DNA from 3 places in the Neomicrococcus aestuarii genome. Region 3 is predicted to be linked to each of the others. Evidence: predicted binding sites of a transcription regulator. Region 3 holds the regulator's gene; each other region holds the start of a gene.
What was found. The regulator LexA, encoded in region 3, represses DNA repair genes until DNA is damaged. The targets are predictions, from matches to a motif close to TCGAACANNTGTTCGA.
Positions count from the first base shown of each region.

Region 1: HD598_RS00495 (HNH endonuclease signature motif containing protein) is a predicted target of LexA. The motif match lies at 3,200-3,215, and genes of this name have one in related genera.
Region 2: HD598_RS07270 (HNH endonuclease signature motif containing protein) is a predicted target of LexA. The motif match lies at 4,124-4,139, and genes of this name have one in related genera.

Region 1 covers NZ_JACHDR010000001.1:110,089-116,170, reverse strand. The annotation lists gene HD598_RS00505 (DUF3488 and transglutaminase-like domain-containing protein) at 1-807, shown strand, start outside; gene HD598_RS00500 (VOC family protein) at 860-1,273, shown strand; gene HD598_RS00495 (HNH endonuclease signature motif containing protein) at 1,606-3,081, opposite strand; gene HD598_RS00490 (NAD-dependent succinate-semialdehyde dehydrogenase) at 3,328-4,815, opposite strand; gene rsmI (16S rRNA (cytidine(1402)-2'-O)-methyltransferase) at 4,938-5,801, opposite strand; gene HD598_RS00480 (HNH endonuclease family protein) at 5,938-6,082, shown strand, end outside.
Region 2 covers NZ_JACHDR010000001.1:1,622,602-1,628,683, forward strand. The annotation lists gene HD598_RS07260 (dienelactone hydrolase family protein) at 1-128, opposite strand, end outside; gene HD598_RS07265 (ABC1 kinase family protein) at 272-2,302, shown strand; gene HD598_RS07270 (HNH endonuclease signature motif containing protein) at 2,546-4,072, opposite strand; gene HD598_RS07275 (hypothetical protein) at 4,283-4,507, opposite strand; gene HD598_RS13765 (helix-turn-helix domain-containing protein) at 4,780-5,565, shown strand; gene HD598_RS07285 (hypothetical protein) at 5,748-6,082, shown strand, end outside.
Region 3 covers NZ_JACHDR010000001.1:365,381-371,462, reverse strand. The annotation lists gene HD598_RS01675 (hypothetical protein) at 1-34, opposite strand, end outside; gene hisH (imidazole glycerol phosphate synthase subunit HisH) at 34-672, opposite strand; gene hisB (imidazoleglycerol-phosphate dehydratase HisB) at 674-1,294, opposite strand; gene HD598_RS01660 (histidinol-phosphate transaminase) at 1,425-2,540, opposite strand; gene HD598_RS01655 (LysM peptidoglycan-binding domain-containing protein) at 2,749-3,156, opposite strand; gene lexA (transcriptional repressor LexA) at 3,453-4,208, shown strand; gene HD598_RS01645 (ATP-dependent DNA helicase) at 4,301-6,082, opposite strand, start outside.

The DNA.
Region 1 (6,082 bases), 260 kb from region 3:
TGGCCCGAACTCTATTTTGAGGGGTTGGGATGGGTACCTTTCGAGCCGACGCCCGGCCGCGGTACCACTCCTTCCTACGCTCCGGAGGCCACAGCTCAGGCCGCGTCCAGCAGCGCGAGCGAGGAGGCTCCGTCCCAGAGCGCATCCTCGAGTGCCGCGGCGACGGAGTCTGCGACGCCGAGCGAGACCCCCGAGGTTGCCATTAGCGCATCGTCGGGCGACACGAACAACGGCGAGCTGGTTCGCACCGTGCTGACCGTGATCGGGGTGCTTGCCCTGACGGCGCTGTTGCTGCTGATCCCGGCAATCATTCGCCAGCTGCGGCGGCGCGGCGCCCTCGCAACCATTCGCGATCCCGAATCCGCCCCGGCCGCTCGCGCGATTGCTGCGTGGCGCGAACTCACGGACACCGCGCGCGACTACGGTGTCCGGCAACGCCCGCAGGAGACCGCCGCGGCGTTCGCTAACCGGCTTGCGGGCGTCTTGCGAAGCTCTCCTGCTCCTGATTCAGAGGCGGGTGCAGCAGTTACTGAAGCACCCAATTTCCAGTACGACGACGCAGGCTCACTTTCGCGATTGCGCTCAGCTTTTGAGGTGGCCCGGTACGCTGCGGCTGACTCCGGTGTCGGTCCAAGAGCGGGAGCCGACGCCGGTGTGGATTCTGGCAAGAGTTCCGGCAGCGATTCCGGCTCTGATCTGGCTCAAGACCTCGCCACGGTGACCCGCGCCCTGCAGCGCCGAGCAGATGCTCGCGAGCGTTTCCGCGCGCGTTTCTGGCCCGCCTCCGTCATGAACCGGGGATCCTAGCCCTAAGTGGAGGGGGTAGCCGGGGAGGGCTCTACGCTGTAGATTGACGCGCATGACTGGACCCGTTCCGTACATCCTGTTCCCCGGAACCGCGCGCACCGCGCTCGAGTTCTACCACGCTGTCTTTGGCGGAAGCATTGAAATGTATTCCCTCAAAGACCTGAGCCGCACCGACGGACCACAAGAGAACATCGGCCACGGCCAACTCACCGGCGAGGTAAACCTGTTCGCTGCCGATGCCTCAGACACAGACACCACCGTCAAAACCGAGGGCCTCATGATGGCCCTCTTGGGCACGACGACACCGGCAACGCTACGCGAGTGGTTCGCCAAGCTGTCCGAGGGCGGCACAGTGATCGATCCGCTCACCGCCAAACCGTGGGGCGATACCGATGGCCAGGTCGTGGATTGCTATGGACTCCACTGGCTCATCGGTTACCAAGGTACCGACAGCGCAATGTCCTAAGAACGCTTTGCCACTCCGACGACAGTCGGCTGCCGGCTGCCGCCTGCCGGCTGCTGACTGCAGTCTGCTGTCTGCTGTCTGCTGTCTGCTGTCGAACATCCGGCCCAACGCTGTTGCTGAGCGTTGGGCCCCTCTATTCAGTTTTCAAGACAACATGAACTTCGCACGGCCAATGGTTGTGGCCTGCTGGTTGTTGACGCGGGCAGGATGGGCCCCGTTCGGCGGCCCTCTTCGTGCGCACGCTCATGCCGGTGTTGCCTGATCTATTTGCAGGTCATCGGCTAGTGCGCGGGATACGACTCCTCGGTATCGATGGTTTTCCGGACAAAGCTCTAGCCGGTGGCTTCTTCGGCGCTGCCGAACCCAAGAATCTCGGGATGAAAGTGGTAGTTCCGTCGTGGTTTCTGATCTGGATCGACCGCTTTCGGCGGCACCCAATAAGGCACGGCTCTGCTCATGTCGATCTTCCATGGAGTGTCATGCACGAGCTTGTGGTGAAAATGGCAAACCAGCGCCCCGTTCTCGATGGTGGTCGGTCCGCCCTTGCTCCATTCCTGAACGTGGTGCGCTTCGCAACCATCCGCAGGAACCGTGCATCCCGGTGCGGAACACCCGAGATCTCTCGCGTACAAGATCTTCCGTTGCTCTGTAGTGAAAAGTCTCTGCGGTGCCCCAACGTCAAGGACTCGTCCTTCACCGTTCAATACGACTGGCAGGATGTCAGCATTGCAGGCGATTCGTCGAATCAAGCCTGGGTCGATCGGTCCGACCTGCGCCGAGTGCGATTGGAAGGTCTTCGCCGAAGCAATCCGACCTTGCAACGTCTCCTCATCGATCGTCACCATGACCTGAGGACGCAAACCGCCGTTCCATGGGAGCTTGTTCGTGGACAGCCCGGCTTGAATCGAGCGCATCAGTCCGTCAGCGAGCTTCTGTGGACGTGTTCGAATGTCTTTCAGCTCGCCCGCCACGGCATCATCATCTGATGGGCACGAAACGGCGTCATCTAAAAGGGTGTCCGATGAACCGTTTGCACCGTTTGCACCGTTTGTGGTCTTGATGCGTGGATTCGCTTCAAACGAGGAGCCCGCGAGAAGGGTCGCCCATTGCTCATCATCCAAATAGAATTCGCCATGGTTCAACCCGTACTTGCGGCCGATCAGGTGCAAGCCTTGAAATTGTTTCGCCAGCTCCGGGGTCGGCTGAATGTTCTTCGTGTTCAAACGGTTCAACCAGTTCTTACCGACCGTCGTCACCAACGGTGCTCCACCTTGATGCTGGGCGTGAACAAGGGCGGCTTCCATCTCACGCCGCACCCGAGCAGTATCCAGTTCGGGCGTGGCATTTGAGAGGACTGTGGCTTTGTCGAGCTCACGAATCATCGTCGAAGCCACGGACAGGCTAGTCCCACCCTGATTGAACAGCTCGGCCACTGCCGGGTACTTCGGAGCTATCGGTTGACCGTATTCATCGGTGTTTTCCTGCAAGGAGTCGGCGAGAGCCACGCGCCGACGGATCTCAGACTTCGTCACGCCTAGTCGTTCAGCCAAACGCTCCTCAGGAGTTTTCGTGCGCAATCGCGTGCCCACTCCAGCAGCCTGAGCGTCCTGCGCCGCACGAACAAACGCGGCAGCGGCATGCACCTGAAACCGCGTGAGAAACCGGGACATGGCTTCGACTGCGTCAGCATACTCCGCCCATTGGTCATCGCTGAGTCGGGTCAGCTGGGTGTCGGATAGGGAATCGAACTCAGCCCGCAAAGAGTCTGAGTAAGTGAGCATTCGTTGGAGTAGTGGCGTGGTGGTCATGCGATCAGCCCCCGTAGCCTCGGGATCGAATTGATAAATCAACCCTATCGAACATACAAGCGAATAACCACTAAATCGGCTAATTTGTGGATAAGTATTTTTCATTTACCCACAGTTATAGATTATATGTTCGGATATCCACAACGCGTCGAAGAACAGTTCATCGCCGTCGTACTCAGTGCTTAAATACAAAGCGCGCCGCCTCCCCGAAAGGAAGCGACGCGCTATTGCGATTGAAGCTAAGAACTACTTAGCGTCAGCGAAAGGATCAGCAATGCCGATGTACTGCACGGTGGTGTATTCGTCGATACCCTCGGCACCGCCTTCACGGCCCAGACCGGACTGCTTCACGCCACCGAAAGGTGCCGCAGCGTTGGAGATGACGCCGGCATTGAAGCCCACCATGCCGAATTCGATCTGCTCAGCCACGCGCAAGAGCTTGGAGAAGTCCTTCGTGAAGACGTAGGACGCCAAGCCGTACTCGGAAGCGTTAGCCAGCTTGATGGCGTCAGCTTCGGTAGCGAACGTGGTGACAGGAGCAACCGGTCCGAAGATTTCCTGGCGGAGGATCTCGGCGTCGTTAGGCACGTTGTTCAAGACGGTTGGCTGGTAGAAGAAGCCATCGCCTTCTACCTTCTGGCCGCCGGTAACCACGGAAGCGCCGGCAGAAACAGCAGCCGTCACGAGCTCGTGGATGTCATCGCGAGCGCCCGAGTCGATGATGGGGCCAACCTGCGAATCTTCTTCGGTACCGCGGCCCAGCTTCAAAGCAGACAAAGCGGCAGCGAACTTCTTGGTGAACTCATCGGCAACCGTGTCCTGAACCAAGAAACGGTTAGCGGCGGTGCAAGCCTCGCCCATGTTGCGCATCTTGGCAGCCATGGCGCCTTCAACAGCCTTGTCCAGGTCAGCGTCTTCGAAGACGATGAACGGAGCGTTGCCGCCAAGTTCCATCGAGGTGCGCAGCACGTTGTCGGCGGCGTCCTTGAGCAACTGGCGTCCCACTGGGGTGGAGCCGGTGAAGGAGATCTTGCGGAGGCGGTGATCCTTCATGAGCGGACCGGAGATGCCGGATGCGGACTTGGAGGACACGATGTTCACGACACCTGCTGGGACGCCGGCCTCGATAAGGACCTGGCCAAACAGCTGGGAGGTGAGCGGGGTGAGCTTTGCTGGCTTCAAGATGGCCGTGCAACCTGCTGCGAGCGCTGGGCCGACCTTGCGGGTGGCCATGGCGAGCGGGAAGTTCCAGGGGGTCACTAGCAGGGCTGGGCCGACTGGCTTGCGCTGCACGAGGATCTTGTTCTTGCCTTCTGGGGTGGTGACGTAGCGGCCGTAGTCGCGCACTGCTTCTTCGGAGAACCAGCGCAAGAACTCGTTGCCGTAGGTGACCTCGCCGAGGGCTTCCTTGAAAGGCTTGCCCATTTCGAGGGTCATGATGAGGGCGAAGTCCTCGGCACGCTCAGCGATGATGTCGAAGGCGCGGCGAAGGATGATCGAGCGCTCGCGAGGAGCGGTCAGTGCCCACTTGGCCTGTGCTGCATCGGCAGCGTCGAGGGCTGCAATCGCGTCCTCGGAGGTAGCGGAGGCGAGGGTCGCGAGGACCTTGCCGGTGGCTGGGTCGTGGACGTCGTACGTGCCGCCGTCGGAAGCGTCGCGCCATTCGCCATTGATGAGCAGACCCTTGGGGGTCGAGGCCAGTAGTTCGGCTTCGCGTTCAGGAGTGATAGTCATAGTGATCTCCGCACTAGTAGACGGGAAGAATTGGTTCCACGGTAGTCCACCGCTAAATCAACTCCAATTTGAGTACGCACAATTACTTAGCCAGTTCTTTGTCCGCGCGCACAACGGATTGGTTACTTCTTTCTGGACTCCACCACAGCGGCGTAGAGGTCCCGCTGTGGCACGCGTTCGCGCTGCGCTACCGCTTGGACGGCTTCTTTGAGTCGGAGCCCGGATTCGATGAGTTCGTTCACGCTTCCCACCAGGTCCGTGGCTTGCGCTTTTTCTTGCGCGGGGGCTCCCTCGAGCACCACCACAATCTCGCCGCGCACCTCGTTGTCTTTCGCCCAGGCGTGGACGTCTTCGAGCGGGCCGCGGATGATTTCTTCGTGGAGCTTTGTCAGTTCGCGGCACACCGCGACACGGCGAGAAGCACCAAAAGCGTCGATCATGGCGCCCAACAGCGCTTCCACCCGGTGCGGAGCCTCGAAGAACACCATGGTGCGCCGTTCCGTTGAGAGCTCGGAGAGCCGCTCCGCCCGGTCCCCCGCCTTGCGAGGGATGAACCCTTCGAAGGTGAAACGGTCCGTGGGCAAGCCGGAGACGGCGAGCGCAGTCAGCACGGCGCTCGGGCCAGGAATCGCCGTGACGTTCACGCCCGCTTCCATGGCGGCGTGCACGGCGCGGAACCCGGGGTCGGAGACGGTGGGCATGCCGGCATCGGACACAATCACTACGGTTTTCCCGGACGACGCCGCAGCTAGCAGTTCCGCTGCCCGCTCCGCTTCGTTGTGCTCGTGATAGCTCACGACGCTCCCTGAGAGCGTGATACCGAGGGCGTTGACCAAGTGGTGGAGTCGGCGCGTATCCTCCGCGGCCACAATGTCCGCGGTGCGGAGCGCGTGCTCAAGCCGCGGCGTCGTATCCCCCAAATTTCCAATGGGGGTCCCGGCCAACACGATTTCACCCGGGCGCAACGGGGAGACTGAACGTTCCATCCCTCTAGCCTACGCACCGCGCCACAACCGGGGAACTTGTCACAGTTCGAGTCTCTGCGCTGACTAGTAGATATGCTGAATCTCTTGTGTTTTGGGAGATCCTCGAAACTCATCAGCATCACTGGAGTCACACACCTTGGCATCGCCTCTCTCTTCTCTTCGCACTTTCGTCGCTACCGCGGCCTCCACCCTTGCGATCGCACTGATCGCCGTCAGTGGCGCAGCTCCTGCCGACGCCGGCACCACGTACAGCGCACCGTTGCGCACCGCGGTGAAGTCTT
Region 2 (6,082 bases), 1.3 Mb from region 3:
CCCCACCATTCCTGGATCACGATGACCCCAGGACCCTTGCCGCTCTCGGGAATGGCGATATAACCATGGGCTTGGCCCTCGGTGGAATCAAACGTGACGTTCTGGTGTGGAACCTTTGCTGGAGTCATACTGCTCTATCCTTTTCAGTCTCATTCACTTGTGACGCACCTCCCATACTAGGGAACCCCCTCCCGCTACAGTAAGTCTTAGGGGTAATCCGGGGATTTCGCCCCCGAAGTTTATGGACAGCAGCCGCCTGTGGGGGAAATCTATGACCATCAGTAGTCTGATCGACTCACTCGACGCCCTAGGTTTCGTCTTCTCCTTAGTCCTTGGCCTCCTGTTCCTGGTGTTTCAGGTCTGGCTCATCGCAACCCTCGCGCGGCGAATTCTCGGCGTTCCCGTAGGTTGGCCTCGCGCAATTTTCGTGGCTCTTCTGATGTCGCTGGTCCTGATGGGCGGCGTGCAGTTCATTGTCATGGGCTATGCGGATGATGGCTCCATTTCCGATGCCAACATTGGCCCCGCGCTCATGCTCGCGGGCCTCGCCACGTTCTGGATGTTCGCCCTCGGCGTCGCTATCTTGATGTTCCTCGAGATCCTGGTTCCCACGGGTTCCCTACCGAATCCGGTGAGTTTCTTCCGCGATTTTTCAGCACGACGACGCCGCCAAGCCCGGTATTTTCAGATCATGCGGATTGCTGTGCGGCACGGATTGGTGAGCCAGATTCGTGGTCTCGACAAGAGCCGTGATTCTCACCGAGAGACGGCCATCGCGTTGCGGGAAACGCTCAACGAGGCCGGTGTGACGTTCGTGAAGCTCGGCCAAATGCTATCCACACGATCCGACTTGCTGCCGCCCGTTTACATCGCGGAACTCTCCAAGCTGCAGACCAATGCCACCCCGGAGCCGTGGGATGTCATCCAATCGGCCATCGAGACGTCTTTGGGCCGCCCGTTTTCCACCGCTTTTTCTTTCATCGACGAGCACCCTTTGGCGTCCGCTTCCGTGGCCCAAGTTCACACGGCTCAGACCATTGCTGGCGATTCAGTAGTGATTAAGGTTCAGCGCCCGACCGCCGTGCGGCAGGTGCAGTCCGATACCGAGATTGTGCTCCGGATTGCGCAGTGGCTCGAGAAGTCAGCTCCCTGGGCCCGGGACCTAGGCATTGTAGGAATCGCCCGCGGATTCATTGATTCCTTGCGGGAAGAGTTGGATTACCGCGTGGAACGCAACAACATGCAGGCTGTTGCGGGCGCACTTCACAAGACCAACGTGCGGGTTCCTGCCGTGTACGAATCTCTCTCAAGCACTCGCCTTCTGGTGATGGAACGCTTGGACGGCGTTCCACTCGGCGACGCTCAGCACATTCTTCGAACCATGGACGATGCTCAACGCCTCGAACTTGCTCGCGAACTCGTCTCGGCAACCCTCAAACAGATCACCCATGATGGCGTCTTCCACGCGGACCTTCACCCCGGAAACATCTTCTTGTCCGAGTCTGGACAACCAGGCCTGGTGGACTTCGGTTCCGTAGGACGATTGGATCCCAGTAGCCAGCAAGCTCTAGCCATGTTGCTCTTCGCGATCGATAAGAACGACAATCAGGCTGCTACCGATGCAATGCTCATCTTGCTGGATCGTCCAGACCAGCTCAACGAGCGCGCGTTCGAACGCACCCTCGGCCAGCTCATGGTCCGCTATCGGGGCGGTTTCAGCGGCGCCGGAAGCTCAGAAATGTTCACCGCGCTCTTTGCCCTCGTGGTGAGCCACGGCTTCACGGTGCCTCCGCAAATCGCGGCGGCTTTCCGAGCACTCGGTGCTCTCGAAGGAACGCTTCGACTGATCGACCCGAGCATCGATGTGGTGCTTCTTGCCCGCGAAGAAGGCCGACGCATCGCAACAGCGCAGTTCGGGCCAAAGAAGATCTTTGAGCAAACCGAAATGCGTTTCATGCAGGCCATCCCCGCGTTCGCATCACTGCCTCGTCGCATCAACAAGATCACCGAGGACGTGGAGCAGGGCCGCCTCTCCTTCAATGTGCGCATGCTGGCGCATCCGTCGGACCGCGGCTTCCTCAATCGACTCGTTCAGCAGTTGGTTGTCGCGGTACTTGCCGGTTCCGCTACGCTCGCGGCGATCGTTCTCATCACCGCTGAGACCGGCCCCATGCTCACCGATGGCATCCGCATCTACAGCTTCATTGGATACGTTCTGCTCTTTATGGGTTTCATCCTGGCGCTCAGATCTGTTGTCTTGGTGTTCCACAGGGACTTCCGTGGGGACGATGACCAATACTGACGCAAAGACGAGTCCAATCCTGATGCCATGATTCAGCACAAGAGTGCGGGCACAACGACGGCACAATTGGCACGCCAGCGGCACTATTGAGTTGTCAATCCACAGTCGCATCAAGACCCTTCGGCCCACGCGAAAGCTTTCTTACTAACCGGTTCATCACTCCGTCGGGTCAACACTCTGATCAGCCCAGCGCTTTGTCGGGCCCAGCACTCTGTCCGGCTCAGCCCTTCAACGAATCAGCGCTTAGACAGCCAGCGGAAGTTGGGTGGACTTCTCCGGATGGAAGTAAACGTTGCGCATAAGTGGACGTCGCGAATCTTCTTCCACTGGAGGTGTCCAGTACGGGACACCGGAGCGCATGCTGATTTCCCAGCCGGTTTCATGCACCAAGTGATGGTGGTGCGAGCAGACCATGGCAGCGTTTTCCAAGGTAGTCACACCTCCTCGGGAGTATTCGTGGACATGGTGCGCCTCGCATCTGTCCACGCCAGTGGTGCAACCAGGAAAGGTGCACCCTCTGTCCCGCGCGTAGAGGATTTTGCGTTGTTCCGCGCTGAAGAGTCGTGCGCGATTTCCCGAATCCACTACTTGTGATCCCGCTCCCAGAACAACGGGCAGCAGTTCCGCATTGCAGGCTAGTTGGCGGATGGCAGTGGGGTTAATGGGTCCGGAGTGAACAGCATCCGATCGAAACAGTCCGTCTTTCGCCACTAGCTGGGCCTCGAGACTCTTGTGGTCAATGTTCACCACCACCTGAGCTTGGTAGCCGCCATTGAGGGAGAGCTTCCCCGACGTCAGTCCTACTTTGATGGCATGGAGTGCACCGTCCAGCTTCTTCTGACCGCGCGAGCGCGAATCCTTGGGCGCTTCAATGGGCTTCCCGTTTTCGTCTGCCGCCAAGGGCAACGGCTCGCCACGTCCGTCCACGTCTATCTCTGCGTCTCCGCCAACGTGGTCAGTGGATCGCGGGTTTAGCTCAGGAGCGTAGGCGGTCATGAACGTTTCGTGTTGAAGATCGTCCATTCGCAACACCCACTCATGAAGCCCGAATTTTCGGCCCGCATAGAATGCGCCCTGATAGTCCTGTTTCACGGCTTGAGTAGGAAGGACTCCTAGCGCGTTGACTCGGTGTTCCCACGTTTTCAGCAATCGATCGACAGCTTTCGGGGTACCAGTTTGGGCCGTATAGACAAGCTCGGATTCCATTCGTTCGCACAGTTCGTCGGTTTCTTGCTCGCTAGCGCTGACTTGAGAAATGGGAGTACGTAGCTTCTCAACTCCAGCGACGATTCGGGAAGCGTTCGCAACCGAGATAGACCCTGCTTCGAAAGCTTCGCCGACAGGAACGTGCATTGGGCCTCCCTCAACAGCGCCACCCTGGGCCGCAGACACAGCGTGAGCGACCTCGAGGCGCTTATGCACCTCCCCCGGGTTGATGTGCAGCAATTGGGACAGACGCTCCACCGCGGAACGATATTTGGACCGGCGGTAAGGATTTGCTTCGTCCCGCATCAGCGCCTCGACGCCCTGTTCTACTCGGGCTGCAACTTCAACCTGCACCGCCCCGATCCGATGTGCAGTCGCTTCAGCCGCTACACCCAGTTGATCCAGCTCGGTGACGCTCGCCGGCACCACCCGGGTGGCTTCTTGAAGAAGCGCAAGATGTCTTTGCAAGACCACATAGTGATCTCGAAGCTCGTTTACCGATAAATCGGTCGCATTGAAGGTGGACAGAAGGTTGAGCAGGTCCGAAGAACTCGGGACTTCCATAACCACAACTCTATGCATCAGCCATGACACTTAGAATAAGAATCTTCGAATGTGGACAAATGTTCTAAATAAGTAGGAAAACGCGTGCCTGTGGGTGAATCCCGCACGAAAGTGACCCTGAAAGGAACGGAACCTTGGCGCTAGACGCAAGCTCCGTCGTCGTAATCAAAAAAATTCACCCCAGCAATCCGGAAGAAGAAAGCGGGAGCTTTAAGGCGAAAGCCCCAGCCAAGGGAATCGGCTGGGGCTTTCTATCATCACTCGCACCTTTTGAGGTACTGACAACGATAAGAGCCTCACCTTGAAGAATGCTGTGTTGCGGTAGTGAGTTTTCTGTTTGCCGGAAACCTCCGGAATTTCAGGGCTCATCTCCCACAAGTTTTCTGCATCTTCTTTATTACTCCCAGAAATGCATTTACGCATGTCAGATGCCACTTATGCCGTAATCTTATTACGTAAGTTGCGTTTCCCAGCGCGCCTATTCTCGTCACCTTTGGCTTCGATCGCATGTTCGCGCAGGAGGAACAAAGCTGCCTAAGCCAGACCAACCCGGAGCCCAGCGTCTCTCTCTGATGCTTGGCTCACCGCGCTCAACACCGACGAGCGCGCACACCACACGTCGTCCGCGCCATCCATCGGCATCGAACCACGTGGGCTCGTATGAAAACGCTGCCCCCGATTGGCTTCTGCATGCCCGAGGATCGGTTGTGGGCGATCACGCCGCCTATCGCGTGGACGTTCGCCGCGGATCCGCGGACAGGCAAGCGACGCCGGATGCGGACCTGATCCGGTTGGTCTTTGTGGCGGCCGGAAGCATGTCACTGACACCCAAGAATCCCGACAAGCCGCCCATTCGACTACTTGCGGGCGAAGCTCTCTACGCCCTCACCTCCATCAGCGCGCATGTTGAATGGCCCGTGAACTCAACGCTCTACGTGATCTCCGTGCCCTACCGCCGATTGACCGAGGCAGGCGTACACCTGGATGCAATCGCAGGCAAGATCGAGGCACCCAACAGCGTGCTGCATCCTGTCATGAGATTTGTGGAAGGTGTGACTGCTGTTGACCATCCCGAGGATCGATTCTCACAGTTTGTAGTGCAGGATCTCTTGGCAAGTCAGCTTGTCGCCGTGATGCTCGCGAGCAAACACTCAGACGAAGCGCAGCCACGGCTACCGGCAAGCCTGTACCAGCGCGCGCTTCGGCTTATGATCGCCCATTCGGCAGACCCTGAATTCACGCCAACCCGGTTGGCAAAGGACCTCTGCGCGTCCCTGAGAAACCTCCAACGCGCCTTCACCAGGGAGGGCACCACCGTAGCCGGGACCCTCCGCAACCTTCGCGTGGACGCGGCTCGCCAGCTCATGTCCTCGCCGGAAGGTCACTCCAACTCTCTGGAAAGCATTGCGAAACAAGTGGGGTTCACCTCGCGAGCCGCACTGCAACGTGCACTCCGAGCAACCGACAACGTGCCCGAGTTCGAAGCGATGTAACACGGACCCGCGACGCACAGCGACACCCTTTTGTGACACATCAGGACACGGTTGCGGCGATTCGCGACAACGGCTCATTAATTTGCGCCAAAGTGCACCGAACAGCTCACGCGTAACCTCCTCAGTTGCGTCTACTTGTCTTGAAAAGCCATCTGACTAGTAGGTATCAAGAGAGGGACTCCGTGTCACACCACGACTCCGCCGAAACTTCACGAAACTCCAAGCCATCCCGTCGCCGAGTAGTTTCCGCCGCAGCCTGGTCTGCACCCGTCATCGCAGCTGCCGGTGTTGCGCCGTTCGCCGCGGCGTCCACCCACAGCCTCCTCGTGGGATGGGCAGACATTTACAATCAACCGCTAGTCGGGGCGAATCTCGCGCTCTTCGACGCCACCGTCGATGCATCCGTATTGGAACAGAGGTGGCCACAAACCATCCGATTCACGAATCCACCAACCGCCTCAAGCTTCACTGGACCCCTCACAGCGCAAGTCACCATCGCGTTTACCAGCGGAATTGC
Region 3 (6,082 bases):
GGCCGCCAACGGCCATCAGGACAATGGACCACATTAGAGAGTTTCCAGCCAGTTCCGCAGGAGTTGCGCGCCAGCGTCGCCGGACTTCTCCGGGTGGAACTGGACGGCGCTGAGCGGTCCGTTCTCGACCCCAGCGATGAAGCGGCTCTCACCGTGCTGGGACCACGTCACGGCAGGTGGCTTCATGCGCGGTTGCGCGACGTCAAAGTTCCATTCCTGAACGGCATAGGAGTGCACAAAGTAGAAGCGCTCATCCTCAATGCCCTTGAACAGTTGGGAACCTTCAGCCGGTTCAACGGTGTTCCAGCCCATGTGCGGAACCACGTCGGCCTTCAAGAGCTCTACCTTGCCGGGCCACTCCCCCATACCTTCGGTGCGAACGCCGTGTTCAACGCCTTCTTCGAACAGGATTTGGTGGCCTACGCAGATGCCCATCACGGGGCGGTTTCCAGCCACGCGACGGCCGATCCAGTTGAGGGCACCAACGCTTTTGAGCGCGTCCATGACAGCTGCGAAGGCTCCCACGCCTGGCACCAAGAGTCCCTGGGCGTTCAGGACATCGTCAGCGTTGCGGCTGAGCTTGACCTCGGCTCCCACGTGTTCGAGGGCGCGAACGGCGGAGCGAACATTTCCGGAGCCGTAGTCCAGAACGGTAACGGAGGGTTTGGACATCCTAGAGAGCGCCCTTCGTGGAAGGAATGGCATTACCAATACGTGGGTCCAGCTCGACTGCCTGACGTAGCGCGCGAGCGAAAGCCTTGAACTGTGCTTCCACGATGTGGTGCGGATCGCGGCCGCCGATGAGGGTGATGTGCATGCAAATGCCGGCGTGCAAAGCAATGGCCTCAAAGATGTGACGGGTCAGCGAACCCGTGAAGTGGCCACCAATCAAGTGGTACTCCTGACCTGCCGGCTCACCCGAGTGAACAATGAAAGGACGACCAGAGATGTCCACAACGGCGTTGGCGAGGGCTTCATCCAGTGGAACGGTGGCTTCGCCGAAGCGACGAATGCCTGCCTTGTTTCCCAAGGCGGTCTTCAGGACTTCGCCCAGAGTGATGGCGATGTCTTCTACCGTGTGGTGAACGTCGATGTGAGTGTCACCGGTGGCCTTGACCGTCAGGTCAATCAGGGAGTGCTTGGACAGTGCCGTCAGCATGTGGTCGTAGAACGGTACCGAGGTATCGATGTTGGACTGGCCCGTGCCGTCCAGGTTCAGCTCCACTACGACGCTCGACTCGCTCGTCGCGCGTTCCATACGGGCACTACGGCCGCTCAACAATTCGGCAGACATGAATTCCTTCGGTTAGGCGGTCTTACGACCAGCGGGGTCTCACCGCCACGGGTGACCAACTCGCGCACGGACCTTGAGTCACGCGGCGCTTGATGAGGAGGACGGTATGGGTTGCCTCCGGGACCTACATCTATTCTATCGGCGCAGCGTCCGACTGAGACTTTTCGAGAATTTCCTCGAGGCCGGTCAGGAATGCGGTGGTTTCAGCTTCCGTTCCAGCCGTGACGCGCAAGTGTCCTGGAATGCCCACGTCGCGAATCAGTACGCCGCGGTTCAAGAGTTCTTGCCACACGAGTGCCGGGTTCTCGAGGCCGCCAAAGAAGACGAAGTTCGAGTCACTCGAGGCTGGCTGGAGGCCCATGCGCTTGAGCTCGTCGACAATGCGATCGCGCTGCATCTTGATGTCTTCGACGTTCGCCAACAAGGCATCAACGTGCTTGAGTGCTGCGTTAGCAGTTGCTTGGGTTACTGCTGACAAGTGGTACGGCAAGCGCACTAGGCGCATGGCATCTGCGACAGATGGCGCTGCGGCCATGTAACCCAAACGCGCGCCGGCCAGAGCGAAAGCTTTGCTCATGGTTCGAGAGACGATCAACCGCTCACGGCCCTCGAGCAAGGTGAGTGCTGAAGGAGTTCCGACGTGGGAGAACTCTGCGTAAGCCTCGTCCACAATGATGATGGCGTTGGAGGCTTCCCCTGCGTCGTACACGGCCTTGATGACGTCAAGGCCAAGTGCGGTGCCGGTGGGGTTGTTGGGCGAGCACAAGAAGACAATGTTTGGCTGTGCTTCACGAACCTGCTGAGCTGCGGACTCGGCGCTTAGTTCGAAGTCGTCTGCACGGACGCCCTTGATGTATTCGGTGTCGGTACCGGCAGCAAGGAGCGGGTACATCGAGTAGGTGGGAGGGAAACCCATGGCCGAGCGGCCTGGTCCACCGAACGCTTGGAGGATGTGCTGGAGAACCTCGTTGGAACCGTTGCCGGCCCAGATGTTTGCGGCTGTTAGGTTGTGCCCCAAGTAGCCGGCCAGGCGTTCGCGTAGTTCTGAGAACTCGCGGTCCGGGTAGCGATTGAGGTTCGCAGCTGCTGCGCGCACGTCCTCGGCAATGGAATCACGTACTTCAACAGGAAGCGGATGAGTGTTCTCGTTGACGTTGAGCATGTTCGGCACGTCAAGCTGTGGCGCACCATACGGCTTCAGTCCGCGAAGGTTGTCCCGAAGCGGCAGACGTTCAAAAGGATCCATTGACTGATTCACCAGTCAATTCTAGGCAAAGACGAACAGCGGACCGGAATTTTGAGTCGTCATGACTGGAATGCACGTAGTGATATCTGTCGCTACACTGACTCCCGGCCGGCTCCAGGCCAGCCCCATTCCCCGCGGACCGACCTAGTTCCAGTGGTCCTAGTTCCAGTGGTCCTAGTTCCAGTGGCGTTCCAGTGGCGAAGTTCGGTTATGGGTGAACCGGAACGAAAATTTCCTGACCAACGCGCAAGGTCTTGCCATCGATGACGTTCAATTCCTGAATCTGTTCGATGGTTTCGCGGGGATCCTGACCTGGAGCCACTGCTTCAGCGATGCTCCACAAGGAGTCACCCTGCAAGACGGTGACCTGGACGGCGTCAACACTTGAAGGTGCCGTGGATCCTGCCAGCACGGGGCTGGTGAACAGCCCAACGAGCGCCAGCAAGGCGGCTGCCAAGGTCATGGACGGGATCCCGATGAACACCAGACGGCCCTTGCGGGTGAGTTGAAGCTTCGCCGGTCGCTGTGCCGTGCGAGGACGTGCTTTCGAAAAATCGGTCAACGACGAGCGGCCTGCAGTCGCGCGGAACGGCGATGAAATTGCGGCAATAGTCATTGTTCTCCCCTTCATTCTTTCGAAGACTTGGGCGACTTTTCGCCCCGCCTCGAATACTGCTTCGAAAACCTATAGAACATTTCTAGCACGTATCTTCGATGATTGTCGAGACACACTCGAACAAATCTTTCAAAGACGTGCGCAGGTACCGTAGTGTTAGTGCAACGGAAGCTGCTAGAACTAGTGTCCTCACGGGTACTGACACTTAGAACATAGATTCCGAATTCAGCAGGCAAACTCGGGGACTTTCGTCAAAAGATGGAACGTCAATCGACGGCAAGAGACGGGACCGGAACATGACACGGCGGACAATGACCAAGATTCAGGAACGTGCCAACGCGCACTTCCCAGGACTCACCAGTCGGCAGCTTCAGATCGTTGATGTCATTCATCGTTTGATCGAAGAAAACAGCTACCCTCCCACCATGCGAGAGATCGGCGACGCCGCCGGACTAGCATCGCTTTCCAGCGTGACCTATCAGCTTGCACAGCTCGAGCAGCGTGGAGTCATCCGTCGTGACCCTAACCGTCCCCGTGCTATCGAATTGCTGATCGAAAAGGTCGAGGCTAAGAAGTGGGCTGAAGAGCAAAAAGCTTTCGCCAAGGAATCCTCGGTCCAGAACTCTGATACGTCCGCCTCTATACCTGAAGGCCGCACCGTTTTCGTAGATAACGACGATCTCGTCGCCGTTCCGCTCGTGGGACGTATCGCCGCCGGCGGACCAATTCTTGCCGAGCAGTCGGTGGAAGACACCATGCTCTTGCCGCGAGTTCTCACCGGTCAAGGCGAACTCTTCATGCTGAAGGTCGCTGGCGACTCAATGATCGACGCCGCCATTGCGGACGGTGACTGGGTAGTTGTTCGTCGCCAGAACTCCGCCAATAACGGAGACATTGTTGCGGCTCTGCTGGACGATGAAGCCACGGTCAAGACGTTCCGTCAGCGCGATGGTCACACGTGGCTTTTGCCGCAGAACACGAACTACGAACCGATTTTGGGCGATCACGCCACCATCATGGGTCGCGTGGTTTCCGTCCTACGCGCTATCTAGCTCGCAGCAATCCGTGTTTCATTTCTAATTTCGTTTCTCAGCGGTCTTTACTGAGCGGTCTTTACTGAGCGGTCGCTTCGAAAGGGTCGCTTCTAAGCGGTCGTCGCCTGATTCTTGGCGGCGGCCGCTAGTCGTTTAAGGACACCCGTCACGACGTCGGGATCCGTGGTGGACCACATTGGCGGCAGGGACGCCTTGATGAACCCTCCATAGCGCCGGCTGACGAGACGAGAATCCAAGATTGCGACGACGCCACGATCATCCGTGGAACGAATCAGACGGCCAGCACCCTGCGCCAGCTTAGTGGCCGCGCTACTGACGGACACGCTCATAAAGCCGCTGCCACCGCGACGATCAACGTCCTGTGTGCGTGCCTTCACGAGGGGTTCGTCGGGGCGCGGGAACGGAATTCGGTCAATGATGACAAGTCGGCATGAGGTGCCCGGGACGTCAACGCCTTGCCACAAGGACATGGTGCCGAAGAGACACGTAGCTTCATTCTCAGAGAACTCTTCGACGAGTGCCTTCATGCTCGATTCGCCTTGGCACAAAATGTCATAGTCCACGCGACGCCGCAGTTCTTCGGCGGCTTCTTCGGCCGCTCGGCGGGAGGAGAAGAGGGCGAGCGTTCCGCCTTCGGAGGCGTTGATCAATCGCTCGATCTCGTCGTATGTGCGTGGGTTGACGTCTCGCGAGGGTGCGTCAAGGTGCTTCGCCACGTAGAGGACACCCTGCTTGGAGTAGTCAAACGGGCTGCCGACGTCGATTCCGGACCACGACGGCGCACCATCGCCTCTGAGCCCAAGGTTTCCGGCGGCGGTATCGAACGCCGCGCCAATCGCTAGCGTTGCGCTCGTGAGCACGACGGTACGATCTGCGAAGAGCCCCTCCCTCAGTTGCATTCCCACAGAAAGTGGGGCGACGTGCAGAACTGCGGGGGAATCTTCTGATGCGGACTGGTACCCACTACCAGGCACAAACTCGCGCGGGCGAGCCGCCCACACGACGTCGTACTGGGGAGAAGCTTCCAAGAGACGCTCGGCTTGTTCCACGATGTACATGATCTGCGACTTCGCCATCTGCATGGCTCCGTCCGGATTCGCAGAGTCAATCTTGATATCCGAGGCAACCACGCGGGCGGCCTCCCGCACCATGGTGAGCGCTTCTCGTTGCTCCTCGGTAATACCGCGTGGCAAAAGACCATCAGACACGCTAGAGACGGATTCCTCGAAGGCTCTATTGGCTCGTTCGAGTGGCTCCACAATGACTTTGGCGTGCTTGCGTGCCGCACTGGCAGCCGCGGAGATCGTGGCGACGGACAGCGGCTTGGTCACCGAATTGGTGACACGATCCTCGAGCTCGTGGGCTTCATCCACCACCACAATGTCGAACTCTGGCAGGACGGCAAGACCTTCGAAAGCGGCGATCGCCAAGAGCGCGTGGTTGGTGACCACAATGTCGGCTTGCGCAGCCTTTTTACGGGCCAACTCGCTGAAACACTCTTCCGCCATAGGGCAGCGTTGCGACCCTAGGCACTCGATCGCGCTGACGGACACCTGGCGCCAGGCCTTGTCCGAGACGCCGGGCGTCAACTCGTCGCGGTCACCGGTTTCGGTGTCTTCAGCCCAATCCCGCAAACGAACAATTTCTTGCCCCAGAGCGCTCGAAGGCGAGGCAGCTTGATGGGGAGCGGCGGCCGCACCGTCGGCCCAATCGAACAGCGCATCCGTGGGCTCCTCCGGGTATCCCCCGCCCAGCTTGTGCTTGCACACGTAGTTGGAGCGGCCCTTCAGCAGGACCGCATCCACGGGACGAGGTAACTCGGGTTCCAGGTTCTTCAAGAGCCGCGGAAGGTCACGGCCCACAATCTGGCT